One region of the Psychrobacillus sp. FSL K6-2836 genome, then DNA from elsewhere that is predicted to be linked to it. Evidence: a T-box and tRNA genes for the amino acid it is inferred to sense, from the RefSeq annotation. Region 1 holds a T-box; the other holds one or more tRNA genes.

Region 1 (16,104 bases):
AAAGTGGAATCAATTTCGTATATGGAATTTTGGCAATTATTGCGGTCATCATGATGATAATACCTAAAAAAGGACTTGATGACATACCCCTTGAACAAGTAAAGTTTAATAAATGGCTTGGTGCATTGCTCGCATTAATCGTTGGAGTTGGGGCAGGTATTGTCGGTGCAGGCGGGGCGTTTTTGTTAGTACCTATTATGCTTACCGTTTTAAAAATACCTACAAGAATGACAATTGCTTCTTCCTTAGCGATAACACTTATTTCATCAATAGGTGCCATCGCCGGAAAAGTATCGACTGGGCAAGTGGAATTCTTACCATCACTTATCATGGTGGCTGCTAGCTTACTTGCCGCACCACTTGGGGCTATGGTTGGAAAAAAGGTAAATACAAAAGTGTTAAAAATGATTTTAGCAATATTAATATTTGTAACGGCAGTTAAAATTTGGATAGATATATTAGTTTTTTAAAATTAATAAGCTCCTTTCATGGAGGAGGATTATATATGAATTCAGCAATGGTGATTAGATGAGCACAAGGTCTAAACTAGCTGCTTAGGTGGCACTTTTCACGCAGTCCATTCGACGCTAGTTGGAATGTTGGAGGTTAAACCACATATGAAACGGATAAAATCGATAGAAGCTTGGCGAGAGTTATTGGAAAAGTCCAAAGAACAGCCATTTCTTCTATTTAAATTCAGCAAGACATGTCAAAGCAGCTTATCAGCTATGAAAGAAGTACAAGCGCTTGAAACAGAACTTCCTAAATACATAGTCATTGTACAGGAGGACAGAAGTGTTTCAAACACGATAGAAAAAGATCTCAGGGTAAAGCATGAGTCCCCTCAACTTCTAATCTTGAAAGATGGAAAAGGAATTTGGCAGGCTACTCACTACAAAATAAAGAAGTCTCTATTAAACGAGGCAATAAATACGTATGTTTGATTAGTAGCGCCTATGACTGTTCAAGAATTAGGTCAGCTCTTTTATGGGGGTTGAACAAAATATTAATAGTGACTGAGAATCACAAAATTATTCCTCTGAAAAGAAAGGAGAAGATATGGTTACATTAACATCGATCAACTCAGTAGAAAAGTTTATCGAAGACCACAAGTTTAGTTTTTTATATGTATCAAGAACTAATTGTGGAGTTTGTCATGCTATACTGCCTCAGCTGAAGGATTTACTGAAAGAATTCCCACTAATACAGCTAGGGCATATAAATGCAGATGATGTCGAAGAAATAGCTGGATGTCTTTCGGTTCTTACTGTACCAGCACTACTATTATTTGTAGATGGTAAAGAAATTTTAAGGGAAGCACGATTTGTTCAAATGCAATCTTTGCATGAAAAAATAAGCAAAATTTATAACATGATTGTTGAGGAATCGGATTGATTTTAGTTCATTCAGTTTCATAGAAAACATTTAACTTAACGTTTAAAGATACAAAACTATACATGAAAGGATGATTAAAATGAACCATTGGAATGAACGTTTTCAAACAGAGGATTATGTTTATGGCAGGGAACCGAATGCTTTCTTGACGGAATTTCAGAAGAAAATAAAAGTTTCGGGTAAGGCTCTTGCCATTGCTGAAGGGGAAGGGCGTAATGCGGTTTACTTAGCGGAGCAGGGAATGAAAGTCACAGCATGGGATTATGCGGAATCTGGGCTCGCGAAAACAAATAAGCTCGCAGATGAACGTGGGGTAGCGGTCACGACTGAGCTTGTAGACTTAAACGAAGCAAAATGGAGTAGAGCTAATTGGGATGAAATTGTATGTATCTTTGGTCATTTCCCGACAGAGCTTCGGCACAAAACACTTCAAGGTGTAAAAGAAGCTGTAAAGCCAGGTGGTTATTTTCTGACAGAGGTGTATTCACATTATCAAATTCCTTATAAAAGTGGCGGGCCGCAAGAGCTAGACTTTTTATACAAACCGGAAGAGTTTTTGAAAATCTTTGCTGAATGGCGCATTGTTCACTTTTTCATGGGAGAAGTTGTCCGCCATGAAGGAGAATTCCATAATGGGGAGTCACATGTAATCCAATTTGTTGGGCAAAAACCAAAGGAGCAAAGGAATTAAAGCGAAAATATTGGGGTTGGAAATGATTTGATATAGTTAATCAATAATAAAACACGACTCCGAAAAATTAGTGCGAGTCGTCTTTTTTAATATTGCTATTTAAGCTTATTTAATTGAATGAGTACTCAATTTCATCAGACTTTCACAAAGCTTTAGTAATATAGACAGGAAGCAATAAGTCGGGAGGGTTTAACTGTGACACTGTCGAGTATACAATCTTCAATTGCTATTATCATTTTAAGCTTTAGTATGGGATTTCTCACTTACTACTTTATAAGTGATTTAGCAAAAGAAAAGAAGAAAATTCATATGGAAGAAACGTTGGATCAACTGATAAATTTTGTTATTTTTATTTGGGTTGGAAAAATCATTTTAAACTTTTCGATTTTTATAGTTGATCCGATGGCCATATTGTCTTATCCAAGTAACTCACTTGCATTTTACTTAGCTGCTCTATTTAGTGTGATAACAATTGTGATTCAATCTAAACGTAGAAGAATTGATGTGCTACCATTTTTTAATGCATTTATACAAATATTTTTAGTTACTTCATTTGTGTATGAATTTACTCAAATAATTTGGAATGGCAATACATATTCAATTGGCTATATGGGTTTAGTCGCTTTGTTATTAGTTGTATTTGTAATCATGCGCGATCATGTATCCCCACACTGGTTGAATCTATTCATATTCCTCGGATGGACCATAGGTAGCTTAGGTTTGGCAGTTAAGATGCCAATCATGATGGTGTTTGGGTATACTTTGGCACCATGGTTTTTAGTTTTAATGCTCCTTATAAGTTGTCTACTAATTATTTATCAGAAAAAGAAAGAGGGTGCCATAAGTGGGGGGAATTGAGACAGATACGATGTTAGGGTTAGGGATGTTTTTAGCATTAGGAGCAGGGGCATTATCTTTTTTATCGCCTTGTGTGCTACCGATTTTTCCCGCGTACCTATCCTATATTACTGGAATCAGTGTCAAGGAACTGCAGGGAAATCATGATAATACAATACGAACTAAATTATTAAGTCATTCCGTATTTTTTTTGTTAGGTGTATCCCTTGTTTTTATTGGCTTAGGCATGGGAGCTTCTTATTTAGGGCAATTTATTCAAACATTATTAGTAGGTGATACTGGGCTCCTTATTCAACGTTTAGCCGGAGTGTTAATTATCTTCATGGGGCTTTTCGTTGGAGGTTGGATTAATATTACAATGCTAATGAAGGAAAGACGTTTTCAATCTGCAAAAAGACCAGTGGGCTATGTAGGTACTTTTTTGGTGGGCATGGGTTTTGCTGCTGGTTGGACACCGTGTATTGGGCCAATCTTCGGTTCCATTTTATTCTTGGCAGCCAGTAATCCAGCTCAAGGAATTATATACACGGTAATGTATGCATTGGGGTTTGCATTGCCATTTCTTCTCTTGACGTTCTTCCTAGGATCAACCAAGTGGATCACTCGACATAGTCAAGTAATAATGAAAACAGGCGCGGTGATTATGATAATTATGGGATTGATCTTATTTACTGGTCAAATGCCGCGCATCACTGAGTTTTTACTGAAACTAGTGCAAGATACATGGTTTGATAAATTAGGATGAAGGAGGTAATGAGAAATGAAAAAGGCGATTCTTATTATTATAGTAATGGGGATGCTTGGTTGGTCAGTCTATGAGTTTCTATTCGCTTCAAATGAAAAAACTACTCAAGAAGAGAATAAACTAACAAACCAGCAGATAAATAATCCAGTAGAAGTGGAAGAATCCAATGAGGTAGGAATTCGTAAAGGTGAGATTGCCCCTGATTTTGAACTCACTACATTAGATGGTGAGACAGTCCAGTTGTCAGATTACAAAGGTAAGCGAGTCATGCTGAACTTCTGGGCAACATGGTGTCCGCCTTGCCGCGCCGAGATGCCTGATATGGAAAAGTTCCAGAAAAATAAGGATGTACAAGTTTTGGCTGTGAATTTAACCGAAACAGAATCGAATCAGGATAATGTACAAAAATTTGTAGATGAATTGAACCTAACGTTGACAACTCCATTAGATGATCAATCTGCTGTTTCAAACGAATATAAGGTTATGGCTTATCCAACTACCTATATGATTGACTCGAATGGACGCATTCAATTTATCACGATGGGTGCAATGAATTACGACTTCATGGTACAGCAATTTGAAATGATGCAATAGGTTTCTTCCATCGTATAAAATTAGAATAGCAATTATTCTTATAAAACAAGGATCGTTGATGATGATAAAATGTAGAGATATTTATGAATTGATATTCTATTGTAAACAACACCGCTCATATTAAATAACGGTGTTGTTTGCATTTAAAATAATAGAACAATCTAAATAATAACCAGATATGTGAGGAATTAATGTTATATCGAATTTTGTTTAGTAATTAATGTATGACTAATTGTTTTAGTTAAAACTCCCCCATTAAAGTCAAGCCACTTTTCTTTTTCTCGCTCTACTGCCCGATTTTGCCATTCAAACCAAATGAATGAACATTCACTACAATGACTCTCTACACCACTATTATTATGCAAATCTCTACGTATAAATAAAGTCCTTTTGCGACAGCAGTAGCAATAAATTATTTTCTCATCATGTTTTATTATCATAATAATCTTCCCCTCCAATATACAATATTAATTGTCTATTACTTGGAAATTTATTCTTAAAACAAAAAAGACTGTAGATAAACTCAATTTTACCGAGTTTATCCACAGTCTAAACCGTACATTAAAAATACGCTTATACGTTTTTCTAAAACTAGTCATCTGGATTTAGGTTATTTTGCATAAGCTCCTGTACTTTGTCAACCTGCTCCTTAGATGCAAGCTCGGTCTTATACCAGCCTTTGTTACTCATTATCTTAAAAAGCAGATAGTGGTTGGAGCTCGCATTTTCAAAACATTGTTCATAAATTTCACGTAGCTGCTGATGTGTGGTCTCTAATATTGTATTGTTAATACTGCGGCAGCGCCCCTTCTCCAGCTCTAGACAAAGCTGAAGCATTTCACGGTCTGTTAAACCACGTCCTGCGATATTATTTGGCATATGAACCCACCTTTTGAAGTTATTGAGTGTTGTTAGTACGATTAAAGTATTGGGAGAGGCTAGCAATTTTTAACTGGTGTTTTTCCGCTATTTCTTCCATTATTTTTCTTAGCTCTTGGTCTTTGCATTGTGTTGCACACCAATTCATCGTTTTCGCAATTATTTCCTCTCCACGTATTTCATCTTCCATAAATGCCAATTCTTTCATCGTTAGAACGGTCACTTTATTTCACCTCCCAAACAATTAATAGTAAAGTTAGTATTGTTTGTATTTATCTATTTTATCCTTTAAAAAAGTCTTATAAATTTTGATAATTAAATACATCTTTAACGACCACGACTAATAATCTAAGCTTGGTTGATTAATTATCCTTGCCAGTAATTTAAAAAACTAGGGCGTTAGAATTAACGTGTGTTGGCAGAACTTCCTCATGGTCGTTTTCGGTATAGAATTCTTCTCGGATAGCAATATTTGCTTCAGCTGGTTCCAAATCTAAAAAATCTTCTTTTTTCAACCTTTTCCCCCCTTTAACTAACTATCAGTATGAAACAAAAATGGAGAAAAATTCAGTATCTAACTTAATTATTAATACATTACTACATAGCTATTGTGAAGTAGCATTTGTTCTATCCTTATCTAGTTTCATTAATCATAATTTAATTGTATAGTATTGGTAATAGATAGAGATAAATTCTTGGATTGTAATTCTTTTTGAAAGAAGGTTGTATAATGATTAATCAATTAAGAAAAATTTACTCGTCTGTAAAAGTATATAAAGACGGTTCCGATGATTTAAGCATAGATTATAAATGGTTTACCACAGACAAAAATGAAATAATTGGTATCCGTAATGACGAATTAACCTCAAAAGATATCTCGTTATTAACTACTTTTCTATCTCCGTATAATGTGCAGTTCCCGACACCAACAGAAGCAGAAAAAAACTGGAGGAAAATTATTTTTTCTGCAGAATTGATGGAAGAAAAGGATTGGAAACCGAGTAACTCTTTTCGGTTCGTTTATTTTTCGTTCAATAAAAATCAAATTGAACCCGTTTTGTTTAAGGATGCCATAGAGGCACTTTTTGATAAGCAAGTACCTATTTTATGGGAGAGCGAGCACGAAGGATTTATCATAGAGCAACAAATGCAAGAAGAGGAAAGTATTTCATATGAGCAGATAATCGATATTTTAATGAGTGATTTATATGTGAAAATTAACTTTTTTGTAGGACCATACAAAAAGGATATAGCGGATATTACACTTCACTATAATTCATTGACCAATGTGGCCAAACGCGTTTTCCTTTATACGAACAAATCGGTAGTGACGTATGTGGAAGCTATACCGTTTATACTTACAAAGCAGACCGAGGCTGAATTACGATTGGATATTTCTAAAACTATATTGCAAGAGTACATACACGACGCAGAGACGATTAAAATGATTGAGACTTTTTTAAAGTGTAACTTAAATCTTTCAGAGACTGCTAAAGTACTCCATCTGCACCGCAACAGTCTTCAATATCGATTGGAGCGTTTTTTTGATAAGACCGGGATCGATATTCGCCAATTCCATGATGCAATGACGGTATCCTTGGCATTAATAGCTAGAAAATGATTTTTGGTAAACATACACTAAATTCTTCTTTATCTTTGTGCACTATTCCCATTTCTTGAAAATTTAAAATATAGTATTCTATTAGTAATGAAAGCACTTTCAATTCAAGGGGGAAATAGGATGGCTGAACTTAAATTAGTAAATATTAAAAAGGTATATGACAATAACGTAGTTTCTGTAGAAGACTTCAATTTGGAAATACGAGATAAAGAATTTTTAGTATTAGTTGGTCCTTCTGGTTGTGGTAAATCGACGACATTACGTATGATTGCTGGATTAGAGGAGATTTCTTCAGGGGATTTATTTATCGGTGATAAACGCGTAAATGATGTACCACCAAAAGATCGTAATATTGCGATGGTATTCCAAAACTACGCGCTATATCCACATATGGACGTTTATAATAATATGGCTTTTGGGCTGAAGCTTCGCAAATTTAAAAAAGATGAGATTAAAAAACGTGTAGATAATGCTGCAAAAATTTTAGGGCTGGAGAGCCTATTGAATCGTAAGCCAAAAGCTCTTTCTGGTGGTCAACGTCAGCGTGTAGCGCTTGGTAGAGCAATCGTACGTGATGCGGAAGTGTTCTTAATGGATGAACCACTATCTAACTTAGATGCAAAGCTTCGTGTGCAAATGCGCGCAGAAATTCAAAAATTACATAGTCGTCTGCAAACGACAACTATTTATGTAACGCATGACCAAACAGAGGCAATGACAATGGCTACGAGATTAGTAGTTATGAAAGACGGGGTCATTCAACAGGTTGGTGCACCAAAAGAGGTATATGACGAGCCGGATAATGTATTTGTTGGTGGATTTATTGGATCTCCAGCGATGAATTTCTTAAATGGTAAATTGGTTGGTAATTATTTTGTGATGGATGATGTAAAGTTACTTGTTCCTGATGGCAGACTTAAAATTCTTAAAGAACGTGGGTATGACGGAAAAGATGTTATTCTTGGTATACGTCCAGAGGATATTAATGACGAGCAAGTTTTCTTAGACTTCTCTCCTGAAACGAAAGTGAGTGCATCTGTAGAGGTTGCTGAGTTAATGGGAGCAGAAATTATTCTTTATTCGCAAGTGAACAATCAAAACTTCGTTGCTCGAATTGACTCGCGTTTCAATATTTCAGCAGGAGATACAATTGACTTAGCATTTGATCTTAGTAAAGCACATTTCTTTGATAAGGAAACGGAACAACGCATTAAATAGAAACCAAGCCGCTAAGGAGTTAAATTCCTTAGCGGTTTTTATCATTCAACCTGGGTAACATTTCTCGTGATCAAGCTTGTTGTGACTCCCACAAAAAAGATCGTAATAATCGATAGGAGTAGCGTATCGGTAGACAATAATAGCCCGCCACATAACACCACTATAGTATCAATGATAAAGATAAGTATACCTACATTTATATCCGTTTTTTCACTAAGTAATTGAGCGACTAAATCTGTTCCCCCGGTACTTGTCTTAAACCTCAGCATCAAACCAATACCAACACCAACAAAAATTCCGCCTGAAATAGAACTGTAAATCGAACCAATATGTATGAATCTAACCAATGGCTGAAACAAATCTATCAAAAAGGAGGAGATAATCATCCCGTGTAAACTATTATAAAAATATTCCCGATAATTGAACCATGCGATGATAAAGATTGGGATACTAAAAAGAATAATCATTAACCCGGGCTTTAAAGCCCAAAGATAATTTAATATTAGTGCTATGCCGATAATCCCACCGTCTAATACCTTATGAGGTATCAAAAAAAGATTAATACCTAATGCTATAAAAATACTTCCAATCAGTATAACCAAGCCTTTTTTCATCCAATACATCTTTTCAACTCCCAAGGACATCCATGTATATACATTATGAAAAAATAGCAATGAAAATGTAAAAAATATTGCTATGTTAAAGGAAAAGGTTGAGTTATTGTAGAATAGAATTATAATTCTTCCTAACTTTTACTGTTGTTACTTGGAGGCTACTAATGCAAAGTTCCCCAAACAAACCAGTCCTGCGAGTGTATTCTTTTCCACCAATACGTTCATAAAAACATAGAACAGATTTACTTTGTTTCTTTAGCTTAACCATCAAAACGATATAATTTGAAATGTAATACTTAAACTAATTGTAGGTAACTTAAGAAAATTTGAAGGTTAAAAAAGGGGGATTATTCAATGAAAGATTATGGGGATGATTTATTTAAAGGCACAGCTTGGTATTATTCACGATATAGACCAGTATATTCCGCTAATCTAATCAGATATTTAAGGAATAAGTTTTCTTTAGATGGAAATGGTAACATGCTGGATTTGGGCTGCGGTGATGGGCGTTTATCATTAAGGTTCTCTGATTGGTTTGAAAAAATAGTAGGGTTGGATACTGAGTCTGAGATGATCCAGGAGGCTGAAAGAATCAATAAAGAAATTAGAGTTGAAAATACAGAGTGGTTTCTTGGTGATGTTGAAAAATATAAACGTAATAACAACATGACCTTTAGATTGGTAACTATTGCAAAGGCATTTCACTGGATGGATAGACCACGGATTCTTGAAAGTTTATATGAAATGGTTGCTGTTGGTGGAGGAATAGCTATTATAGATAATTACTCTCCTAATGAAACGCTTTTGCCATGGCAACAGACCGTTCAAGAGGTTGTAAAGCATTGGTATGGGGATGAAAGAAGAGCAGGGAATATTACATACAGTCATCCAACAGTTAGTCATCAGGATATTATAGCAAATTCAAAGTTTGACCTAGAAATTCATCAAATACCTTCTTATGAGCACATATGGACATTGGACTCTATAATTGGAAATCACTATTCAACTTCCTTTGGTGCTAAACGTTTTCTAGGAGAAAAAGTGGATTTATTTGAAAAACATTTAAAAGAGGAATTGTTAGCTATTGATAAAAATGGAGTGTTCAAAGAGCAAATAAAAACATCAGTAAAACTTGCTCTGAAAAAATAATTCTATCCTTTAGTTAAACAAGGCAGTCATTTCGATGGTCTATTATTAAGTCCAATACATCAAGTAGATTTTGGTGGTCTTCTGTGAATTTACACTTATTAAGAGACTCATTAATAACATAATATAGTCAAGAGTATAAGTATGGAACAATTTAATATTCAAGTTTTCCCTTACCTTTTTCCACTTTTTTTTGAATTTGCAAAAAATTCTCTGTTTTTCATTTTCATTATGTTATGATGATTTTATCATGATTTTCAGGCAGCAGGGGGATTTTTTGTGAAACGTTTTATGCAGTGGGTGCTACGGTTAGTTGTTGCATTCATCGGTATTTTGCTTATTAGTGGATTGCCAATTCTTATTAATGGTTTTCAAAAAGGGGAGTTTTGGTGGAGAGAATATGGGGAACATTTACTCGTTCTTTTCCCACTGAAGCATTTCTTAGATACATATTATAGTAGTTATATTGGAGAATATATATTTTATTCACTTGAAGTATTATTTCTAGCACTTTTTGTTGCAGTTGTTTTCGCTTTATCATTTACAGTAATTACGATGCTTTTTAAAGAACGTGCACGACAGCGCATCAAAACAATATTTTTCTTTTTGGAATCATTGCCGGATATTTTAGTTATTTTACTTATTCAATTACTAGTTATCATTGTCCATAGACATACGGGTGTTTTTATGCGAATTGCATCTACTGGTGGAGAGAAAATCTACCTGCTTCCTGTTTTTTGTTTAATGATTTTGCCGATGGTTCAGCTTTACCGCTTAAGTATGCTGACGTTTGAAGCAGAGGAAAGAAAATTGTATGTAGAGCTCGCTAGATCACTTGGATTTAATAAGGTCATCATTTTATTTATACATATTTTTCGTAATGCTATCATTAGTATTTTCTTTCAGTCCAAAAAAACGATGTGGTTTATGCTATCCAATTTATTCATCTTAGAGCGAATGTTCAATATGCCGGGTATTATGTTCCACTTAAGTGAGCATTTATCTGGAGAGTTATTTTTAATAACTGTATGTAGCTTTTTCATACCAGTGTTCATCGTATATAGCTTTTTTGAGTGGTACTTTTTACGTCGGACAAGCCGTGGAGGTGCTATATTATGAAATTGCTATGGAAACAACCTTATTTTGTATTTGGTTTTCTCATATTAGCTTTCTTTCTTATCGGAAGCTTTGTATTTGAATGGATAAATGGTCCAGACCCGAAGCAAACCTATTTTATAATGGAAAAAGGGAGAGTTATCGAGGCCGCACCGCTTTCTCCAAGCTGGCCGCATCCGCTAGGGACCGATCAGTATGGCTTTGATATGTTCGCTAAAATTATGCTCGGAGCAAAGTATACGATTATTTCAGCTATGGGTGTCGCTGCAGTACGGATGCTAATAGCCGTACCATTAGGATTTGCAATCGGGACCTATTGGCAAAAACGTCGTAGAACGATTAATAGTTTCATCGATCCTCTTCATTATGTACCGATGACTATTTTTTCCTATTTAATGCTCTATTCGGTGTTATGGGAGCCGATGGAAGGATTCTCCACAACTGTCTGGGAGCGTATTGTTATTCAAGTAGTATTAATGGCCATTATTACAGTACCGATTGTTTCTTCTCTTATTGGCAATGAAGCGAACTTATTGTATCAGCAGGAATATATTCTTGCCTCCAAAACTCTAGGTGCAAGTAAGTCCCGAATTATTACTAGACATCTATTCCCAATGATGCGAGAAAAGCTATTCGTCTTATACGGTCAGCAGGTCGTGGAAACCTTAGTCGTCTTCACTCATTTAGGACTTTTACAATTGTATATTGGAGGGACAGATGTCAGCTATGATCCAATGTTCGGTGATCCACCTAAATCGATTGCATATGAATGGGCAGGTCTTTTTGGGTCTTCCTTCCGTTACTTGCAGGGAGTTCCTTGGTTGCCACTTGGTCCAGCCATTTGCTTCGCACTTGTCATTTTAGCAATTGCTGCGATGATAGAAGGTTATACAAGAGCAGTAAGCGGTCAAGTGAAAATACCGAAGCGCAAGAAAGTTTCTTTGGTCTCTGACAAAACAGTGGAGTGGAATCAACAACAATTAAAAGAAAGAATGCAGCTACTATTTAAGGATAAACAAAAACTGTAGAGTGTAATCTGCAGCTTTTGTTTAGCTACTTTTATTCTTCTACTTTTTTACCTCTTGTCAGCTTCTCAAATGGTTCCATTTCTTTATCTCGTTTTGGAAAGTAGTTGAATGGATTTCTTTCTTGTGCAAATTCTTCTTTTGCATTCAATTGAATACCGATTTTAGCACCAGCAGTTGCCGCTGGATCGTTTATTATATTTTCTTTTTTACCATCCAAATGTGGTGTGGGATTCACATGTGGATTGTCACTTCTTCGTGGCATTATATCATCTCCTTTGTAGTTAATATGACAAAGGAGAGGTGGTTCTATTCGAGGTTTGTGTTTTCCCTTTTTACTAAGCAAATTTATTTTACAAATGAATCGAGGTTTTAACAATGACGACTATGCCAATTATTGAAACGTCAAGATTATTATTAAGAGAAGTTACAAACGAGGATGCTTCTGACATGTTACGCTATTTGTCAGATAAGGATGTTGTAAAACATATGGGATTGGAACCTTTTCAATCTGTAGAAGACGCTCTGGATGAAATCAGTTGGTATCAGTCTATCCGCAAAGATGAATCTGGCATTAGATGGGGAATTACGCTAAAAGATGCTGGCAAGGTTATCGGAAGCTGCGGATTTCTTAATAGGAGCACAAAAAATTACCGTGCTGAGGTGGGATTCGAATTAAGCAAAGAATATTGGGGAAGAGGAATAGCTGGGGAAGCATTGGAAGCAGTTATTAAGTTCGGTTTTGATCATTATTCATTCGAACGAATCGAAGCCTTAATCGAACCGGCTAATGTCCCTTCACAAAAATTAGTGGAGAAGCAAAGATTTAAAAGAGAGGGTTTACTAAGACATTATGAATATACTTGTGGAAAATTTGATGACTTGTATATGTATTCTATTTTAAAAGATGATTGGGGTTGTTGACACAATTCTGAATCTCTTGTACGATATGTAAAATCATAAAGTTAAATTCGTTGAAGAAGAGAGTAATCGATACGAGACTGGGAAGCGAGTTAGGGATGGTGGGAGCCTAATACAAGAAGAATCGATGAACCGCACTTTGGAGAAATGTCCTGAAAGTCTAGTAGGGAAAATCGGGGAAGGCACCTCGTTAAGAACGGAAAAGCGGTCACAATTGTGGCAACTAGAGTGGTACCACGGGAATTTTAGCTCTCGTCTCTTATTTAGAGACGAGAGCTTTTTATATGGGAGGAAAATACATGAACCTGACAAACCAAATCGCAAATGTCATTTCAAAGGCATTAGAAAATGAATGGACTGTTCAACAAATAGAGCAGTTACTAGAAAAGCCAAAGCAGACGGAACTAGGTGATATTGCATTTCCTTGTTTTACACTGGCGAAAAAATTGCGTAAAGCTCCACAACAAATAGCGTTAGAGTTAAGTACTAAGTTAGAGGATAAGTTAATAGCCAGCGTTCAAGTCGTTGGTGGGTATGTGAATATTTTCTTCAATCGGACGCTAGTTACAAACCAAGTTTTACAATCTATTACGATGGATCAACAGCAGTATGGAAGTAAAAATAAAAAGCAGGAAAAAATTGTGATCGATTTTTCCTCGCCAAATATAGCAAAGCCTTTTTCAATGGGGCATTTGCGTTCAACAGTAATTGGTAACGCTCTAGCGAATATTGCGGAGAAAAATGGGTATGAAGCTATTCGCATTAATCATCTTGGTGACTGGGGCACACAATTTGGCAAGCTTATAGTTGCTTATAAATTATGGGGAAATGAGGAGAAAATCCTTGCAGCACCAATTGAAGAGTTATTAAAGATTTACGTGCATTTTCATGATATGGCAGAAAAAGATGACTCTTTAAATGAGCAAGCTCGTGCAGCTTTTAAATTACTTGAAGAAGGAGATGAAGAGGCTCTCTCTTTATGGAAATGGTTCAAAGAGGCTTCTTTAAAGGAGTTCCAAATAATCTATGAACTTTTGGGTGTTCACTTTGATTCTTATGCTGGTGAAGCTTTTTATAACGATAAAATGACTAATGTAGTTGACGATTTAAAGGAAAAAGGATTATTAATTGAATCTGAAGGTGCTTTTGTAGTAGAGCTTGATGATATGCCACCAAGTCTAATTACTAAAAAAGATGGGGCGACCCTTTATGCGACACGCGACCTAGCAGCAGCTTTGTATCGTCATCAAACATATCAGGCAAGTAAAACATTTTACGTTGTGGGAAATGAACAAACACTACACTTTAAGCAACTATTTTCAGTGCTACAAAAAATGGGGTATGAATGGTCCGACCAGCTACAACATGTTCCATTTGGAATGATGCTCAAAGACGGCAAAAAAATGTCTACGCGTAAAGGCAAAGTGATCTTGCTTGCGGATGTAATAGCTGATGCTATTAAAACTGCAGAGCATAATATTTACGAGAAAAATCCAACATTAGAAAATAAAGGTGAAGTCGCAAAGCAAGTAGGAGTAGGAGCAGTTATTTTCAATGATTTAAAAAATGATCGCATGAACGATATTGATTTTTCATTGGAGCAAATGCTTAATTTTGAAGGGGAAACAGGACCTTATGTACAATATACGAATGCTAGAATTAGTTCATTGCTCCAAAAAGGTAACTTTGGGGCTGAAGCATTCACTTTTTCACCAATTGGAGTTGAAGCGTGGCCAATTATCCAGCTACTCGAGGATTTTCCACATGTGGTAGAAAAAGCTTTTGATCATGCAGATCCATCTCAAATTGCGAAGTTTAGTTTACTGCTTGCACGCCAGTTCAATAAATATTATGCTAGTACAAAAATTTTAGCTAATGATGGAACGACAGCTTCTAAGTTAACATTTGCCTTTGCGATATCTGTTGTCTTGCAGGAATCCTTACGACTATTAGGTGTACCAGCTCCAAAGAAGATGTAATATCGGAAATTTTAGGAACCAGGTTCTCAAACAATTCAGAATTCAACGAGAACCTGGTACCTTTCACTATAGTCTAACCTTAACCTCAGTACCGTCACTAGCTTTGACATCTACTAGCACGATCCCCTTATAATTTTTCAGTTCCTTGAGGATAGGCTTTAGCGTATTTTTGTCTACTAGTGGAATGGTAAAGTCCAGTTTTCTTTTTTTGAAGTGTTCTTTTGTCCATTTGTTTACATTTTGCTGAAAAAATTTTGAAGACAAAATTGAAATAATAATGTTTATAATAGTATATGGAATTGGAATGGTAAACCGAACGTCTTTTACTTTCACTTTTACATGCAACATAAGCAAATCACTAATCAATGATGATCGAAACGGTATCCCCGTTTGCCGATTTAATATCAACAATTTGGCCATCTAATTCGCTTTCGATTGCCTCAATAATTAGGCTAATATCTACATCTTTAACGTATTTTTCCGCTTGAGGAATACTTGCTGCGATACTGTGTCCAGCCATTATTACTGCCTTGACAAGTTTTATAGGCAAATTTACCGTGACATTATCATTTTCGGCTGATATAACACGAATTTTTAATATTTTATCTAAATATTTAGTCGGTTTTTCAAAAAGCTTATTACCTGTTTCTTCTTTCTCTTTTAATACTTGAATCAGTTCTGATCCCTTATCTGGATCAATCTTACCTTCTTGGACCATGGTTAACACTCTTGTAATTTCCTCTTTCATGATAAATTCCTCCCTATTCTTCTTTTAAGAGCTTAATGGCTTCTTCTGGTGTGATTTCGCCATTTTCCAACATGGTGACAACTTTTTTCTCATCTACTTCATTTTTCTTTTTCTGCACATATCCAAGGAATGAAATGATGTCTGTTAGCTTACCTCGAACCGTTGGATACGAAATTCCCAGTTCCTTTTCAACTTCTTTGATATTCCCTCTGCATGTTAAAAATACTTCCACAAAATGAAGCTGATCCTTTGATAAGGACGCTAGCTTGGATAATTCAAACTCATTTTCAATCGTAGTGTGACAATGAGAGCACTGCAACTTCGTAATTTTCAATGTTTTACTACAAACAGGACAATTTGTGATTACTTTATAAGCCATAAGAAATTCCTTCCTTTTAGTTTATTTGATTATATAACAAGGGAAAGAAAAAATATATAATAAAATTTAAAAATTTCAACAAAAAAATTAATAATATTAACTCGATGTTTAATATTATTAATTAATCTTCTTCATTATTCAATTAAAACTAGATATCAGGTTCTCAAGCAATTCA
Region 2 (16,104 bases), 2.1 Mb from region 1:
ATTTTAGTTGGTATGTGTATTCCAACGCTCGCTACAATTTCGAAAAACAAAAAACGGAAAACTGCTTTATAATCTACTTGATATACAGTTAAAAAGAGTCTAATTCGCACAGGAATTTAGGCTCTTTTTGTTTTTTAAATTTATAGATAGATTGAAAAATCACTAATTCCAGCATATGGATTGTTATTTTTAATCTTTTCTTCCAAGTCTAACAAAGTATACTTTTGCCATTCCTCCAAATTGTTCTTATCCCATTTACTATTAAATAGCTGGTATAAAAAAATCTCCCTTATCTTTAGGAATATAGGAATTTGTTTGACAATGTCCTCATGAAGCAAACTTTCCGATTGATACCCCGTAAAAAAATGATTCATAAATGTCTTTGGAAAAGCTTTTGTTTCGCCATTGTAAGAACTATGTTGCCAATATGCATGATAGAAGGCAACCGCAATATCTTGTGCATGCCAATTAAATGCACAATCATCAAAGTCAATCGTTGTAATAGTTCCATCCTTTGTAATGATTAGATTCCCTTGATGAAAATCATTATGAATCAGACCAAATGTGCTTTCTGTGCTATCAAATTCACATAGATTTTGCATCAGTCTGTCGTAAAGTTCCTTTAACCATGAGGATAAGTTTGCCCTAATACCAAACACATCAGTATTCTCAACTGTCCAAATAGGTCGATGTATTTTTACTACTTTGAAAATTTTAGATAGAGCATGCATCTTTCCTAAGGTCTTTCCCCATTGTTCAAATACTTCTTCATTCCAATGTAAAACGTTTTTCACATCCATCATATCGCCTTTTACGTACTCGAAATATGTCCTTACTTGCCCGTTTTCATCTTCCACATGCATTTCAGGCTTAGGAACAGCAACCTCCTGTTCGTATAAGAAATTCATCCACTCAATTTCCTGTAAAACCATTTCCTTCGTTTTTCTAGCATTAGACACTCTTACTACTTTATCTTTTTCCTCAATATAATAAACCTCGTTATGAAAACCTCCATCTAGTCGGATATGACTTTTTCTCATCCCATTTTCCCCCTATAGTAAAAACGCTGAACTCCAAAAAGTTCAGCATTGTGTTCAAACATTACTTCATTTTACATGTTCTTGCAAGAAATCGACTATACCATCCACTAACCCGTTCGCTAATGGAAGATTAGGATTTGAATACGTAGCGATATTTCCTTCTCGATCGGCAGGCGCTTCTTTCAATATATGATTCATCTTATCAACAATAAGTATTTCAGAATCTTTTTTCGTTTGATGTAATAGCTCTGCATCTTTCACAGGGACTTGAATATCGAGATTTCCATTCACTATAAGTACTGGTCCATTTAACTTTTGCAGTTGCTCAGCTGGGTCATATTTTAGCCAAGATATCATATATGGTTGTACCGATGATCGGAACACGCTTTGCAATTCCTGACTTATTGTTTTCACTTGCTCACCTTGTTTTAATTTTTCCAGAATATCGGTGGACTCTTCCATTAGGTTTGCTGGAAGTTGTGCTTTGAGTTGTTCAAGGAGAATCTGATCGATTGGTCTTCCTGCTCCAGCAATGGAAATGAATACGTCCGTATCTACTTTTTGGCTAGCCACCATTCCAATAAGGGAACCTTCACTATGACCGATTATTCCAATCTTTGAAAAACGTTTATCATTTTTTGCGAATTGTACCCATGCAGCAGCATCATCAATGTATTGGTCAAATCGCAAATCTTCTTCTTTGCCTGCCAAACTTGCATTTTTTCCAACACCACGCTTGTCGTAGCGGATAGTTGCCACACCATTTACCGCTAAATCCTCCGCGAGCATTTTCAAACTATTATTTTTTCCGGGCAATGCAATTGAGTTTCCGTTTCGATCAGTAGGACCAGAACCAGCAATGACGACCATAAGAGGGAAAGGTCCATCCCCTTGAGGGATTTCTAGCTGCCCAGACATCGTTCCATCCTGGACCTTCACTTCCACCAAACGATCTTTTTCTACTTCCTCCTCTTTACTTCCCTTCACCAAATCAAAAGGGAAAGTTTGCCCTTGCTGAGTGAAAGTTCCGGTAATTTTTTCTTGTTCGACTTTACCATCAAACGTTAACTTCTGGCCTTGAATATTCATATTAAAAAACACGTCCGGTTCTTCTAATTTCACACCTGTGAGTGGATATTCGTTTAATCCTTGTACTGGAATACTAATCGTTCCTTTGTCTTTTTCGAATTCAACAATAATTGGCAGGGGTTGTTCGGGTATATTAATAGACCCTTCCCATACACCTTCTATATTTTCTAATGAACTCATCTCTGATGCCTCCTCTTTTTCCTTACTACACGCTGCAAGTAATAAAAAGACCATAGCTATTAAAGAAAAAACAATTCGCTGTCTCCTCATACAATCCCCCCACCTCTGTTATATGACTAATATAACAGAAGCCGATTGGTGTGTAAAGAATGATAAAATATCACACTTCACTAATATAGTATTCATCTTTTTTATAGTTTTTGCCGGTCCAAAAAGTCATTATCATTGAAAAGATTATTAGTATACCAAAAAACATGGAAATTAAATGCAATCCAATTGTAGGCGAGTCTTTCAGGACGATTAATATAACGATTGCGAATGCTACTACTATCATACAAAAAGTAACTGTCACTTTTTGATTGTTTTTTAACAACCAAAAACTAGTTGAAAAAATTGTACTTAGCGAACTCAACATTAGCAGTGGAAAGAAGGTAGAATGTTTTGCTGTATATACCAAATAATCAATTGTTAAAATATCACTAGAAACAGTCGTATCTCCGTTTATCCAATGAGAAAAAGTCGCTGTATGCTCCACACCAAAGTATTTGTTAATATTTGTGATCCTTCATAAAAACTAATGAAAGTAGAAAAAAGTAGTAGGGAAAAACTACAACTAATACTCAAATTATTTGGTACACTCTTTCAAATGTTGATATATTATTTCAGTTATTTAAAAGTATACATTAATTGGAAGGTCATTAAATTAAAAATAAAAAAAGCAGAAGCACAGATTAGACTGCGCTTCTACCTTTTTCTACTCTAAAAGTCACTAAAACAAATATAGCAAAACTGATCAACAATATCGTTCCACCTACAATATACGTGATTAACGCAACCGTCTCATTTACTTGGAAAGGGTGTATAAACTGTAAATACATACCTAATGTCAATCCAATCGCCCCAATTATAGCGGACCAGCCATGGATTGCTACTAACTTAGGAGACTTAATCTTATACAACTTATAAAATAGCCCATAAACAAATAACGATAACCATCCAACCAATAATATATGTGCATGAATTGGACGAAGTGCATAAGATCCCGCCCCAGCCATATGAGAACCAAGGTAAGCTCCCAATAATCCAAATAATGCTCCAAACCTAACTAGTCGTAAACTCCATTTTTCTTGCATTGTCATTTCCCCCTATTTGTAATTATTAATAACGCTGGTAATAATAATGGTCGAACGATAAACGTATCCAGCAGTACACCAATCGCGACAGCAAAACCAAATAGTTTAAGCTCCATGACTGGCTGCGATATTAAAACAGCAAATGTAGCAGCAAGTATTAACCCTGCCGAAGAAATAACACCGCCTGTTTTTTCAACCGCTTTCGCAATTGCTTCCTGTTCGTCATACTGTTTTCGTTCTTCTTTCAACCTACTCATTAACATAATTGAGTAGTCCACACCTAGTGCCACTAAAAATACAAATGTGTAAAGCGGGATTCGATAACTAAACGACGTATAACCAAAGAACACATCGAAAATCCATGTAGAGAATCCTAAAGCCGCCCCGAATGACAATAAAATGGATAACATCATTAACAAAGATGCCCGAATCGATTTAGTTTGGAAAGCAAGCATTAATCCAATCAATACCGTCATTAACCCCATTACGAGTAATGTATCTCTATTATTAATATCCCGAATATCCACTTGCTTTACTGTCTCTCCACTTACTAAAACATGTTGGCTTTCCAATTCATCTCTTATCATTTCCAATTCATTTAAAGCTTCTTTGCTATAAGGATTCGCTTTTAATATGATAGAAAACTTTGTGTACTTTTCGCTTTCTGAAGTCGAAGGTCGTACCTGACTTACCATCGGTCTATCTTCTAATTTCTCTTGAATATCTGCAGTCACTTTCTCGTCTTTTGATTTTATGAGAATCGTTGTTGGTGCTATTTCACCTTCCGAAAATGCCTCCCCTAACTTTGTAAAACCTTCTCTTGAAGACAACTCTTCTGGGAAAGATGCCAGTAAATCGTATGAATAGATAATTGTCGTTGCATGCCATGTGCCAATACCTAGTAGTAACAAAATTGGTATTGCTACTTTCCAAGGCTTTTTCGTACTTACATTTCCCGCATTTGCCCAAAGCTTTGTTGTTTTTTCTTTCTTTTTCGGTGTTTTTACAAGTGCAAACAAAGCTGGCAATAATGTAAGTCCCGCGATTAGCATGATGACTACTGCAATTGCAAACACTGGGGCAAAATTACGGTACGGTTCATAAATAGCAAAGGCAAGTGTTGCTACTCCTGCTAAAATAGTACCACCACTAAACAGGATAGTTTCTCTTGTTTTAGCAAGTGCTATTCTCATATCCTGCTCTTCCTTATAACGAGCATAAAGTAGTAGAGAATAGTCGGTAATAACGGCAAACAATAAAATCATCATGATGGAAAGTGCTTGGTTTTCAATCGTTATAGAAGTAAATTTACCAGTTAGTCCTATCAGTCGATCCACTACACCATATACAATTCCAGCGCCAATTAGTGGAATGATAGCAAGAATGAATGAGCGATAAATAATGATTAATAGTATAAAAATAATCCCTACAGTTGCTAGAAGTAAAACTACATCAGCTTGTGAAAATAGCTCAATTGTATCGCTTGCTATACCAGCCGGTCCCGTATAATAAATAGTAAAACCTGATGGGATAATGTTAGATACATTCTTTTTAATCTCTTTCACTTGCGCATGAATCTCTTTACTTTCTAATTGTCCTTCTAAAATTAATGGCACAAAGAATGTCTTCTTATCTTCAGACACAAAAGAATTTCGTTGCTCCATAGGGATTTTTGAAAACTTCGGTATACCTGGATAATTCTTCTCCACTAATGTAAGAATGCTTTGTATTTCTTCATCTGTGGCAGCCTTATTTTTTTCAAAAACTATTAGGAGAGGTATCCCCTCACTACTAGAGAAATTTTCTTTTACTACTTTATCAGCTTGAATGGATAAAGCAGTTTCTGGAAGACCAGCATTTTTGGATGTACTTGCAACTTCTTTACTGGATGGTGCAAGAAAAGAAAGTAATACTACTATAACTAACCAACTCGTTAAAGTTATAAGCCAAGTACGCTTGTTTTTCATTTCGCTACCCCCTATTAAATTTCCTTACAGGGGTAACTATACATTTCGAAAGTGAACAGAAGATGAACGGGGAATTACATCTTCTTTAGTTGGACGTACACCTTTGTTCCATGGGGTTCTACATTTTCAAATGAAAGCATGCCATTATGCGACTGAATGACTTCCTTTACAATTGCAAGACCTAGCCCACTGCCCTCGATTTGTGTAGATCTCGCTGCATCCTCTCGGTAAAATCGTTCCGTCCATTGTCCATAGTCCGTATTTTTGTTTCCGATACCAGTGTCTTGTATGATAACTTGCACATTTTCCGTAGTTTCTGTCATTTCTACTTGTATTTCTCCCGGAGAGTAATTGTATTTAATCGCATTAGAAATGAGATTTTCCCAGACGTATTCTAACATCTCTCTATCTCCCAATACCTCTACTTTTTTCAAATGCAATTTGATGGAAATATCCTTTTCATCTAATAGCCATCTAAATTTCAACACAACTTGTTTCAATTGGTCGTCCAGTTGAAATAACTCTTTTTTCGTTCGAGTATTCGCTTGATCGAATGAGGTAAGTAATAATAATTGCTTCATTAATCCCGATAAACGCTTTGCTTCTTTTTGAATGATTTCTGCGTAATTTCCATTTAAATCCCCACTCTCTAGCAAAGCAGCATATCCTTGTATATTTAATAATGGTGTTTGAAAATCATGCGACACTCTAGCGATAAAATCTTTTTTATAGCGGTCACTAGCTTCCAATTGCTTCACCATATTCCGGAAGCTGTCCGCCAATTGACCAATTTCGTCTCGTTGGTTTACTAGTATTGGCACTTGGAAATCTTCATTCGCAATTTTATTTGTAGCAATCGTCAGTTTTGTTAGAGGATCAATCATCCTTTTGGCAACGATTAACATAGCAATAACGCTAATGAATATCATTGCTCCTGCAAGTCCTCCTAAAAGGAGATGAATTTCATTAAATAGAAATTTAATATTAGGTCTTTGAAAAAGTGCGTAACTTTTATCCTCATACGTGAATGGGATCCCTACTGTATTTGTTAATTCATTTGAAAAGTATCCAGTTATAAACGTCTCCTTTGGAAACTCTCGCATTCCATGATATACCTCGCCATTTAGAACTTTCTTCACAATAGAATCACTAATTTCACGAGCCCTGAAATCCCCACCATAAAAGCTCTCTTCGCCGTCCTCACTTACAATATATATCTGGTACCCAGTATCTCCAATTGTCTGTAGAAGTGACTCTATGCTATATACATTAGAAGATTCGATAAGCTCTACTATAGAGTTAGCTACTTCTACATTTTTCTCATCATTTTTCTCTTTCAAATTTTGATGATAAAACGTATTTACAATCATAAAACCTATTGTCCCACTTGCAAACATAATAAGGAGTGTCATCCAGACAAATTTACTATATAAGGTTTTCATACATGCATTCCTTCTAATTTATATCCCATTCCCCGAACCGTCTTAATCTCTATATCTGTTTGCGTTTTGGCTAATCGTTCCCGTATCCGTTTTATATGTACACTTAATGTTTGTTCTTCCCCTTCAAAATCAATCCCCCATACCGCTTCGATTAATTGATCACGAGTAAAGACTTGGTTTGGTTTCGACGCAAGCTTAGAAAGCAATTCAAATTCCTTTAAAGGTAGGACTAGTATCTCTTCCCCTATTTGCACCACAAAGCTCTTTCTATTGATCAACATATTTCCTACTTGTATATTGGCATCACTTGTTTTGTCGTATCTTCTTAATATTGCGCGGATACGAAATAACAACTCTTTCGGTTCAAAGGGCTTTACTAAATAGTCATCCGATCCTGCTAAGTAGCCCTTTTCTTTATCTTCTAGACGTCCTTTTGCTGTTAGTAATAGAATTGGAAAATCATACTGTTCTCGAATAATCTTTGTTAGCGTTAAACCATCCATCTCTGGCATCATCACGTCAACTATTGCAAGATCAGGCATTTCCTTTTCGATTAATGCTAACCCTTCTTTCCCATTTCTTGCCTTTACAACTCGATACCCTGTGTTTGATAAAAAAATTGATATTAACTCTAACGTATGCATATCATCATCTACTGCTAATATTACAACCACATATAACCCCCCTCTTCACCTATATTGTGTCTCCTTCTTTCCCATTCGGCAAGTGATTTATATTGTTGTGGCTCCTATTGTTTAGTTTATTTACTTTTGTACAATTACTATTATGGACCTCTACTTAGTTTAATACCACTTACCTCATGCTAATCTAGTGCAATCATAGATAATTTATTCTACGAATTAAAAGTGTACACTATACAATAAAAGAGAGTTTGTTTGTAAGTAAGTGGAGTAGATCAACTATTTAATCCTCGATAGCAACCAACTGAGATTCGTCAGCTGTCGTTCTTTTTAATACCAAATCAACAGTGATTAATTCCCAACAGGGCTGAATTACTCTACAAATAAAAAAAGTCGCTACCGATAATTCGGTAACGACTTTTCTTTGGTGCCCAGCGACGTCCTACTCTCACAGGGGGAGACCCCCAACTACCATCGGCGCTGAAGAGCTTAACTTCCGTGTTCGGTATGGGAACGGGTGTGACCTCTTCGCCATCATCACTAGACTCATTCGGCTTTCAATATACGGCGCATTGCGTTGTCAACTTCATTCGATCCGTCAGTCACGTACGTTAGTACGTTCCTTCTTTCTCTCACTTGTTTCCTAGCACTGCTTGTATCTTGAAACCCTCATATATAGAGTGTTTGTTCACTCAAAACTGGATAAACGACATTGGAACTGAAACAAATTTGGTTAAGTCCTCGATCGATTAGTATTCGTCAGCTGCACGTGTCGCCACGCTTCCACCCCGAACCTATCTACCTCATCGTCTTTGAGGGATCTTACTTACTTGCGTAATGGGAAATCTCATCTTGAGGGGGGCTTCGTGCTTAGATGCTTTCAGCACTTATCCCGTCCACACATAGCTACCCAGCGATGCTCTTGGCAGAACAACTGGTACACCAGCGGTGTGTCCATCCCGGTCCTCTCGTACTAAGGACAGCTCCTCTCAAATTTCCTACGCCCACGACGGATAGGGACCGAACTGTCTCACGACGTTCTGAACCCAGCTCGCGTACCGCTTTAATGGGCGAACAGCCCAACCCTTGGGACCGACTACAGCCCCAGGATGCGATGAGCCGACATCGAGGTGCCAAACCTCCCCGTCGATGTGGACTCTTGGGGGAGATAAGCCTGTTATCCCCGGGGTAGCTTTTATCCGTTGAGCGATGGCCCTTCCATGCGGAACCACCGGATCACTAAGCCCGTCTTTCGACCCTGCTCGACTTGTAGGTCTCGCAGTCAAGCTCCCTTCTGCCTTTACACTCTTCGAATGATTTCCAACCATTCTGAGGGAACCTTTGGGCGCCTCCGTTACACTTTAGGAGGCGACCGCCCCAGTCAAACTACCCGCCTGACACTGTCTCCTACCCGGGTTACGGGTATGGGTTAGAATTTCAATACAACCAGGGCAGTATCCCACCGACGCCTCCTCCGAAGCTGGCGCTCCGGGCTCTATGGCTCCTGCCTATCCTGTACAAGTTGCACCAAAATTCAATATCAAGCTATAGTAAAGCTCCACGGGGTCTTTCCGTCCTGTCGCGGGTAACCTGCATCTTCACAGGTACTATAATTTCACCGAGTCTCTCGTTGAGACAGTGCCCAGATCGTTACGCCTTTCGTGCGGGTCGGAACTTACCCGACAAGGAATTTCGCTACCTTAGGACCGTTATAGTTACGGCCGCCGTTTACTGGGGCTTCAATTCGCACCTTCGCTTGCGCTAAGCACTCCTCTTAACCTTCCAGCACCGGGCAGGCGTCAGCCCCTATACTTCACCTTACGGTTTTGCAGAGACCTGTGTTTTTGCTAAACAGTCGCCTGGGCCTATTCACTGCGGCTCTTCAAGGCTATTCACCCTAAAGAGCACCCCTTCTCCCGAAGTTACGGGGTCATTTTGCCGAGTTCCTTAACGAGAGTTCTCTCGCTCACCTTAGGATTCTCTCCTCGACTACCTGTGTCGGTTTGCGGTACGGGCACCTATCACCTCGCTAGAGGCTTTTCTTGGCAGTGTGAAATCAGGAACTCCGGACATACGTCCTCGCCATCACAGCTCAATGTTATAGAATGCGGATTTGCCTACATTCACACCTTACTGCTTGGACATGCATAACCAACAGCATGCTTACCCTATCCTTCTGCGTCCCCCCATTACTCAAACGGTGGTTTGGTGGTACAGGAATATCAACCTGTTATCCATCGCCTACGCCTATCGGCCTCGGCTTAGGTCCCGACTAACCCTGAGCGGACGAGCCTTCCTCAGGAAACCTTAGTCATACGGTGGACGGGATTCTCACCCGTCTTTCGCTACTCATACCGGCATTCTCACTTCTAAGCGCTCCACCAGTCCTTCCGGTCTGACTTCAACGCCCTTAGAACGCTCTCCTACCACTGATACCAAAGGTATCAATCCACAGCTTCGGTGATTTGTTTAGCCCCGATACATTTTCGGCGCAGCGTCACTCGACCAGTGAGCTATTACGCACTCTTTAAATGATGGCTGCTTCTAAGCCAACATCCTGGTTGTCTAAGCAACGCCACATCCTTTTCCACTTAACAAATACTTTGGGACCTTAGCTGGTGGTCTGGGCTGTTTCCCTCTTGACTACGGATCTTATCACTCGCAGTCTGACTCCCAAACATAAATCATTGGCATTCGGAGTTTGTCTGAATTCGGTAACCCGGGATGGGCCCCTAGTCCAAACAGTGCTCTACCTCCAAGATTCTAACGTTTGAGGCTAGCCCTAAAGCTATTTCGGAGAGAACCAGCTATCTCCAGGTTCGATTGGAATTTCTCCGCTACCCACACCTCATCCCCGCACTTTTCAACGTGCGTGGGTTCGGACCTCCAGTAAGTGTTACCTTACCTTCATCCTGGACATGGGTAGATCACCTGGTTTCGGGTCTACGACCACATACTCATTCGCCCTATTCAGACTCGCTTTCGCTGCGGCTCCGTCTTCTCAACTTAACCTTGCATGTAATCGTAACTCGCCGGTTCATTCTACAAAAGGCACGCTATCACCCATTAACGGGCTCTAACTACTTGTAGGCACACGGTTTCAGGATCTATTTCACTCCCCTTCCGGGGTGCTTTTCACCTTTCCCTCACGGTACTGGTTCACTATCGGTCACTAGGTAGTATTTAGCCTTGGGAGATGGTCCTCCCGGATTCCGACGGAATTTCACGTGTTCCGCCGTACTCAGGATACACTCAAGAGAGAATGAATTTTGGACTACGGGGCTTTTACCCTATCCTGCGGACCTTTCCAGATCGCTTCGTCTAACTCATTCCTTTGTAACTCTATGTAGAGTGTCCTACAACCCCAAGAGGCAAGCCTCTTGGTTTGGGCTATTCCCGTTTCGCTCGCCGCTACTCAGGGAATCGATTTTTCTTTCTCTTCCTCCAGGTACTTAGATGTTTCAGTTCCCTGGGTGTGTCTCAGATGCGCTATGTATTCACGCAAATGTACTGCTCCATTACGAACAGTGGGTTTCCCCATTCGGAAATCTCCGGATCAAAGCTCACTTACAGCTCCCCGAAGCATATCGGTGTTAGTGCCGTCCTTCGTCGACTCCTAGTGCCAAGGCATTCACCGTGCGCCCTTATTAACTTAACCTAAAAGTTAAAAAGTCTTACACGTCATGATTACGTAAATAATCACAACAGAATTTCTTGTTGTTTATTGTTTCAATGTCGTTTTATCCAGTTTTCAAAGAACAAAGGTTTTGCCCTTTGCGACGAATAATCGCAGAAGCAAATTATAAATTTTTGGTGGAGCCTAGCGGGATCGAACCGCTGACCTCCTGCGTGCAAGGCAGGCGCTCTCCCAGCTGAGCTAAGGCCCCGAAACAAAAAAAGGGTATGGTGGGCCTAAATGGACTCGAACCATCGACCTCACGCTTATCAGGCGTGCGCTCTAACCAGCTGAGCTATAGGCCCTCTTTGAATTTCCATATATTAATATGAACATTCAAAACTGAACTGCAAAACGTTAAGATACAGATAAAAATCTGTATTCCGATATTATCCTTAGAAAGGAGGTGATCCAGCCGCACCTTCCGATACGGCTACCTTGTTACGACTTCACCCCAATCATCTGTCCCACCTTCGGCGGCTGGCTCCCGTAAGGGTTACCCCACCGACTTCGGGTGTTACAAACTCTCGTGGTGTGACGGGCGGTGTGTACAAGGCCCGGGAACGTATTCACCGTGGCATGCTGATCCACGATTACTAGCGATTCCGGCTTCATGTAGGCGAGTTGCAGCCTACAATCCGAACTGAGAACGGTTTTATGGGATTTGCTCACCCTCGCGGGGTTGCGACCCTCTGTACCGTCCATTGTAGCACGTGTGTAGCCCAGGTCATAAGGGGCATGATGATTTGACGTCATCCCCACCTTCCTCCGGTTTATCACCGGCAGTCACCTTAGAGTGCCCAACTAAATGCTGGCAACTAAGATCAAGGGTTGCGCTCGTTGCGGGACTTAACCCAACATCTCACGACACGAGCTGACGACAACCATGCACCACCTGTCACCGCTGTCCCCGAAGGGAAAACTCTATCTCTAGAGCGGTCAGCGGGATGTCAAGACCTGGTAAGGTTCTTCGCGTTGCTTCGAATTAAACCACATGCTCCACCGCTTGTGCGGGCCCCCGTCAATTCCTTTGAGTTTCAGTCTTGCGACCGTACTCCCCAGGCGGAGTGCTTAATGCGTTAGCTGCAGCACTAAGGGGCGGAAACCCCCTAACACTTAGCACTCATCGTTTACGGCGTGGACTACCAGGGTATCTAATCCTGTTTGCTCCCCACGCTTTCGCGCCTCAGCGTCAGTTACAGACCAGAAAGCCGCCTTCGCCACTGGTGTTCCTCCAAATCTCTACGCATTTCACCGCTACACTTGGAATTCCGCTTTCCTCTTCTGTACTCAAGTCCCCCAGTTTCCAATGACCTTCCACGGTTGAGCCGTGGGATTTCACATCAGACTTAAAGGACCGCCTGCGCGCGCTTTACGCCCAATAATTCCGGACAACGCTTGCCACCTACGTATTACCGCGGCTGCTGGCACGTAGTTAGCCGTGGCTTTCTAATGAGGTACCGTCAAGGTACGAGCAGTTACTCTCGTACTTGTTCTTCCCTCACAACAGAGTTTTACGATCCGAAAACCTTCTTCACTCACGCGGCATTGCTCCATCAGACTTTCGTCCATTGTGGAAGATTCCCTACTGCTGCCTCCCGTAGGAGTCTGGGCCGTGTCTCAGTCCCAGTGTGGCCGATCACCCTCTCAGGTCGGCTACGCATCGTCGCCTTGGTGAGCCGTTACCTCACCAACTAGCTAATGCGCCGCGGGCCCATCCTGTAGTGACAGCCGAGACCGTCTTTTAACATTTCCCCATGTGAGGAAATGGATTATTCGGTATTAGCCCCGGTTTCCCGGAGTTATCCCAATCTACAGGGCAGGTTGCCCACGTGTTACTCACCCGTCCGCCGCTAAATCAGAAGAAGCAAGCTTCTTCGTCATTCGCTCGACTTGCATGTATTAGGCATGCCGCCAGCGTTCGTCCTGAGCCAGGATCAAACTCTCCATAATAGAGAACTTAAAAAGCTCATTTTGTTTTGCTGGCATCATCATTAAATGATGTCAAAATTGTTTTGCTTATCATTCTAACAAGTTAGCTGATAAGCTGTATGTCTTAACGTTTTGCATGTTCAGTTTTCAATGTTCATGGTGGAGCCTAGCGGGATCGAACCGCTGACCTCCTGCGTGCAAGGCAGGCGCTCTCCCAGCTGAGCTAAGGCCCCTAAAATAATAACTGGTCGGGAAGACAGGATTCGAACCTGCGACCCCTTGGTCCCAAACCAAGTGCTCTACCAAGCTGAGCTACTTCCCGTTATATGGTGCGCTCGGCAGGACTCGAACCTGCAACCTCTTGATTCGTAGTCAAGTGCTCTATCCAATTGAGCTACGAGCGCAATGTTTCATAAAAGTGGTGCCGAGGACCGGAATCGAACCGGTACGGTAGTCACCTACCGCAGGATTTTAAGTCCTGTGCGTCTGCCAGTTCCGCCACCCCGGCACTTTAATGAATCTTTGGAGCGGAAGACGAGGTTCGAACTCGCGACCCCCACCTTGGCAAGGTGGTGTTCTACCACTGAACTACTTCCGCTCGGTTATTAAATTAAATGGTGCGGGTGAAGGGAGTCGAACCCCCACGCCTTGCGGCGCTAGATCCTAAGTCTAGTGCGTCTGCCAGTTCCGCCACACCCGCAATATATATTCACTATAAAAAGTGATGAGCCATGTAGGATTCGAACCTACGACCCTCTGATTAAAAGTCAGATGCTCTACCAACTGAGCTAATGGCTCGAAAAATGGTGCCGGAGAAAGGACTTGAACCCTCAACCTACTGATTACAAGTCAGTTGCTCTACCAGTTGAGCTACTCCGGCAGGAGTAAATATATGGTGGAGGATGACGGGCTCGAACCGCCGACCCTCTGCTTGTAAGGCAGATGCTCTCCCAGCTGAGCTAATCCTCCATGGGAAATATAATTTTATTGCAAGCCCAGCGACGTCCTACTCTCACAGGGGGAGACCCCCAACTACCATCGGCGCTGAAGAGCTTAACTTCCGTGTTCGGTATGGGAACGGGTGTGACCTCTTCGCCATCATCACTAGACTTGAATACTTTTGAAAGACATGTTTTATTATAACAACTCTGTAGAATAATGCAAGAGTTATTTAATAAAAATTTATTCTTTCAAAACTGGATAAACGACATTGTTACGATAAACAAATTTGGTTAAGTCCTCGATCGATTAGTATTCGTCAGCTGCACGTGTCGCCACGCTTCCACCCCGAACCTATCTACCTCATCGTCTTTGAGGGATCTTACTTACTTGCGTAATGGGAAATCTCATCTTGAGGGGGGCTTCGTGCTTAGATGCTTTCAGCACTTATCCCGTCCACACATAGCTACCCAGCGATGCTCTTGGCAGAACAACTGGTACACCAGCGGTGTGTCCATCCCGGTCCTCTCGTACTAAGGACAGCTCCTCTCAAATTTCCTACGCCCACGACGGATAGGGACCGAACTGTCTCACGACGTTCTGAACCCAGCTCGCGTACCGCTTTAATGGGCGAACAGCCCAACCCTTGGGACCGACTACAGCCCCAGGATGCGATGAGCCGACATCGAGGTGCCAAACCTCCCCGTCGATGTGGACTCTTGGGGGAGATAAGCCTGTTATCCCCGGGGTAGCTTTTATCCGTTGAGCGATGGCCCTTCCATGCGGAACCACCGGATCACTAAGCCCGTCTTTCGACCCTGCTCGACTTGTAGGTCTCGCAGTCAAGCTCCCTTCTGCCTTTACACTCTTCGAATGATTTCCAACCATTCTGAGGGAACCTTTGGGCGCCTCCGTTACACTTTAGGAGGCGACCGCCCCAGTCAAACTACCCGCCTGACACTGTCTCCTACCCGGGTTACGGGTATGGGTTAGAATTTCAATACAACCAGGGCAGTATCCCACCGACGCCTCCTCCGAAGCTGGCGCTCCGGGCTCTATGGCTCCTGCCTATCCTGTACAAGTTGCACCAAAATTCAATATCAAGCTATAGTAAAGCTCCACGGGGTCTTTCCGTCCTGTCGCGGGTAACCTGCATCTTCACAGGTACTATAATTTCACCGAGTCTCTCGTTGAGACAGTGCCCAGATCGTTACGCCTTTCGTGCGGGTCGGAACTTACCCGACAAGGAATTTCGCTACCTTAGGACCGTTATAGTTACGGCCGCCGTTTACTGGGGCTTCAATTCGCACCTTCGCTTGCGCTAAGCACTCCTCTTAACCTTCCAGCACCGGGCAGGCGTCAGCCCCTATACTTCACCTTACGGTTTTGCAGAGACCTGTGTTTTTGCTAAACAGTCGCCTGGGCCTATTCACTGCGGCTCTTCAAGGCTATTCACCCTAAAGAGCACCCCTTCTCCCGAAGTTACGGGGTCATTTTGCCGAGTTCCTTAACGAGAGTTCTCTCGCTCACCTTAGGATTCTCTCCTCGACTACCTGTGTCGGTTTGCGGTACGGGCACCTATCACCTCGCTAGAGGCTTTTCTTGGCAGTGTGAAATCAGGAACTCCGGACATACGTCCTCGCCATCACAGCTCAATGTTATAGAATGCGGATTTGCCTACATTCACACCTTACTGCTTGGACATGCATAACCAACAGCATGCTTACCCTATCCTTCTGCGTCCCCCCATTACTCAAACGGTGGTTTGGTGGTACAGGAATATCAACCTGTTATCCATCGCCTACGCCTATCGGCCTCGGCTTAGGTCCCGACTAACCCTGAGCGGACGAGCCTTCCTCAGGAAACCTTAGTCATACGGTGGACGGGATTCTCACCCGTCTTTCGCTACTCATACCGGCATTCTCACTTCTAAGCGCTCCACCAGTCCTTCCGGTCTGACTTCAACGCCCTTAGAACGCTCTCCTACCACTGATACCAAAGGTATCAATCCACAGCTTCGGTGATTTGTTTAGCCCCGATACATTTTCGGCGCAGCGTCACTCGA

The links. A T-box is a leader RNA that pairs with one kind of tRNA and senses whether it is charged. The one in region 1 lies ahead of argS (arginine--tRNA ligase), so its partner is inferred to be a tRNA-Arg.
Region 2: it encodes a tRNA-Arg, which carries the amino acid that the T-box ahead of argS (arginine--tRNA ligase) is inferred to sense. The anticodon was not compared.

Annotation. Positions count from the first base shown of each region.
Region 1 is NZ_JBBOOM010000001.1:4,214,685-4,230,788, forward strand. It holds gene MKY37_RS20545 (sulfite exporter TauE/SafE family protein) at 1-470, shown strand, start outside; gene ytxJ (bacillithiol system redox-active protein YtxJ) at 618-944, shown strand; gene MKY37_RS20555 (thioredoxin family protein) at 1,060-1,395, shown strand; gene MKY37_RS20560 (SAM-dependent methyltransferase) at 1,475-2,086, shown strand; gene MKY37_RS20565 (hypothetical protein) at 2,282-2,944, shown strand; gene MKY37_RS20570 (cytochrome c biogenesis CcdA family protein) at 2,931-3,689, shown strand; gene MKY37_RS20575 (TlpA disulfide reductase family protein) at 3,705-4,283, shown strand; gene MKY37_RS20580 (hypothetical protein) at 4,478-4,723, opposite strand; gene MKY37_RS20585 (spore coat protein) at 4,875-5,162, opposite strand; gene MKY37_RS20590 (hypothetical protein) at 5,182-5,385, opposite strand; gene MKY37_RS20595 (hypothetical protein) at 5,546-5,677, opposite strand; gene MKY37_RS20600 (PucR family transcriptional regulator) at 5,893-6,783, shown strand; gene MKY37_RS20605 (ABC transporter ATP-binding protein) at 6,904-8,001, shown strand; gene MKY37_RS20610 (YitT family protein) at 8,043-8,624, opposite strand; gene MKY37_RS20615 (class I SAM-dependent methyltransferase) at 8,970-9,764, shown strand; gene MKY37_RS20620 (hypothetical protein) at 10,041-10,880, shown strand; gene MKY37_RS20625 (ABC transporter permease) at 10,877-11,905, shown strand; gene MKY37_RS20630 (hypothetical protein) at 11,937-12,167, opposite strand; gene MKY37_RS20635 (GNAT family N-acetyltransferase) at 12,281-12,826, shown strand; T-box leader at 12,868-13,086, shown strand; gene argS (arginine--tRNA ligase) at 13,123-14,802, shown strand; gene MKY37_RS20645 (hypothetical protein) at 14,869-15,150, opposite strand; gene MKY37_RS20650 (SHOCT-like domain-containing protein) at 15,161-15,550, opposite strand; gene MKY37_RS20655 (DUF2089 domain-containing protein) at 15,564-15,929, opposite strand.
Region 2 is NZ_JBBOOM010000001.1:2,088,934-2,105,037, forward strand. It holds gene MKY37_RS09685 (EamA family transporter) at 1-72, shown strand, start outside; gene MKY37_RS09690 (phosphotransferase enzyme family protein) at 141-1,040, opposite strand; gene MKY37_RS09695 (alpha/beta hydrolase family protein) at 1,107-2,399, opposite strand; gene MKY37_RS09700 (DUF4306 domain-containing protein) at 2,470-2,844, opposite strand; gene MKY37_RS09705 (hypothetical protein) at 3,041-3,442, opposite strand; gene MKY37_RS09710 (MMPL family transporter) at 3,445-5,409, opposite strand; gene MKY37_RS09715 (sensor histidine kinase) at 5,484-6,851, opposite strand; gene MKY37_RS09720 (response regulator transcription factor) at 6,848-7,525, opposite strand; rRNA gene rrf (5S ribosomal RNA) at 7,922-8,037, opposite strand; rRNA gene MKY37_RS09730 (23S ribosomal RNA) at 8,222-11,150, opposite strand; tRNA gene MKY37_RS09735 (tRNA-Ala) at 11,304-11,379, opposite strand; tRNA gene MKY37_RS09740 (tRNA-Ile) at 11,397-11,473, opposite strand; rRNA gene MKY37_RS09745 (16S ribosomal RNA) at 11,568-13,121, opposite strand; tRNA gene MKY37_RS09750 (tRNA-Ala) at 13,258-13,333, opposite strand; tRNA gene MKY37_RS09755 (tRNA-Pro) at 13,346-13,422, opposite strand; tRNA gene MKY37_RS09760 (tRNA-Arg) at 13,428-13,504, opposite strand; tRNA gene MKY37_RS09765 (tRNA-Leu) at 13,520-13,608, opposite strand; tRNA gene MKY37_RS09770 (tRNA-Gly) at 13,624-13,698, opposite strand; tRNA gene MKY37_RS09775 (tRNA-Leu) at 13,716-13,800, opposite strand; tRNA gene MKY37_RS09780 (tRNA-Lys) at 13,826-13,898, opposite strand; tRNA gene MKY37_RS09785 (tRNA-Thr) at 13,905-13,980, opposite strand; tRNA gene MKY37_RS09790 (tRNA-Val) at 13,994-14,069, opposite strand; rRNA gene rrf (5S ribosomal RNA) at 14,094-14,209, opposite strand; rRNA gene MKY37_RS09800 (23S ribosomal RNA) at 14,329-16,104, opposite strand, start outside.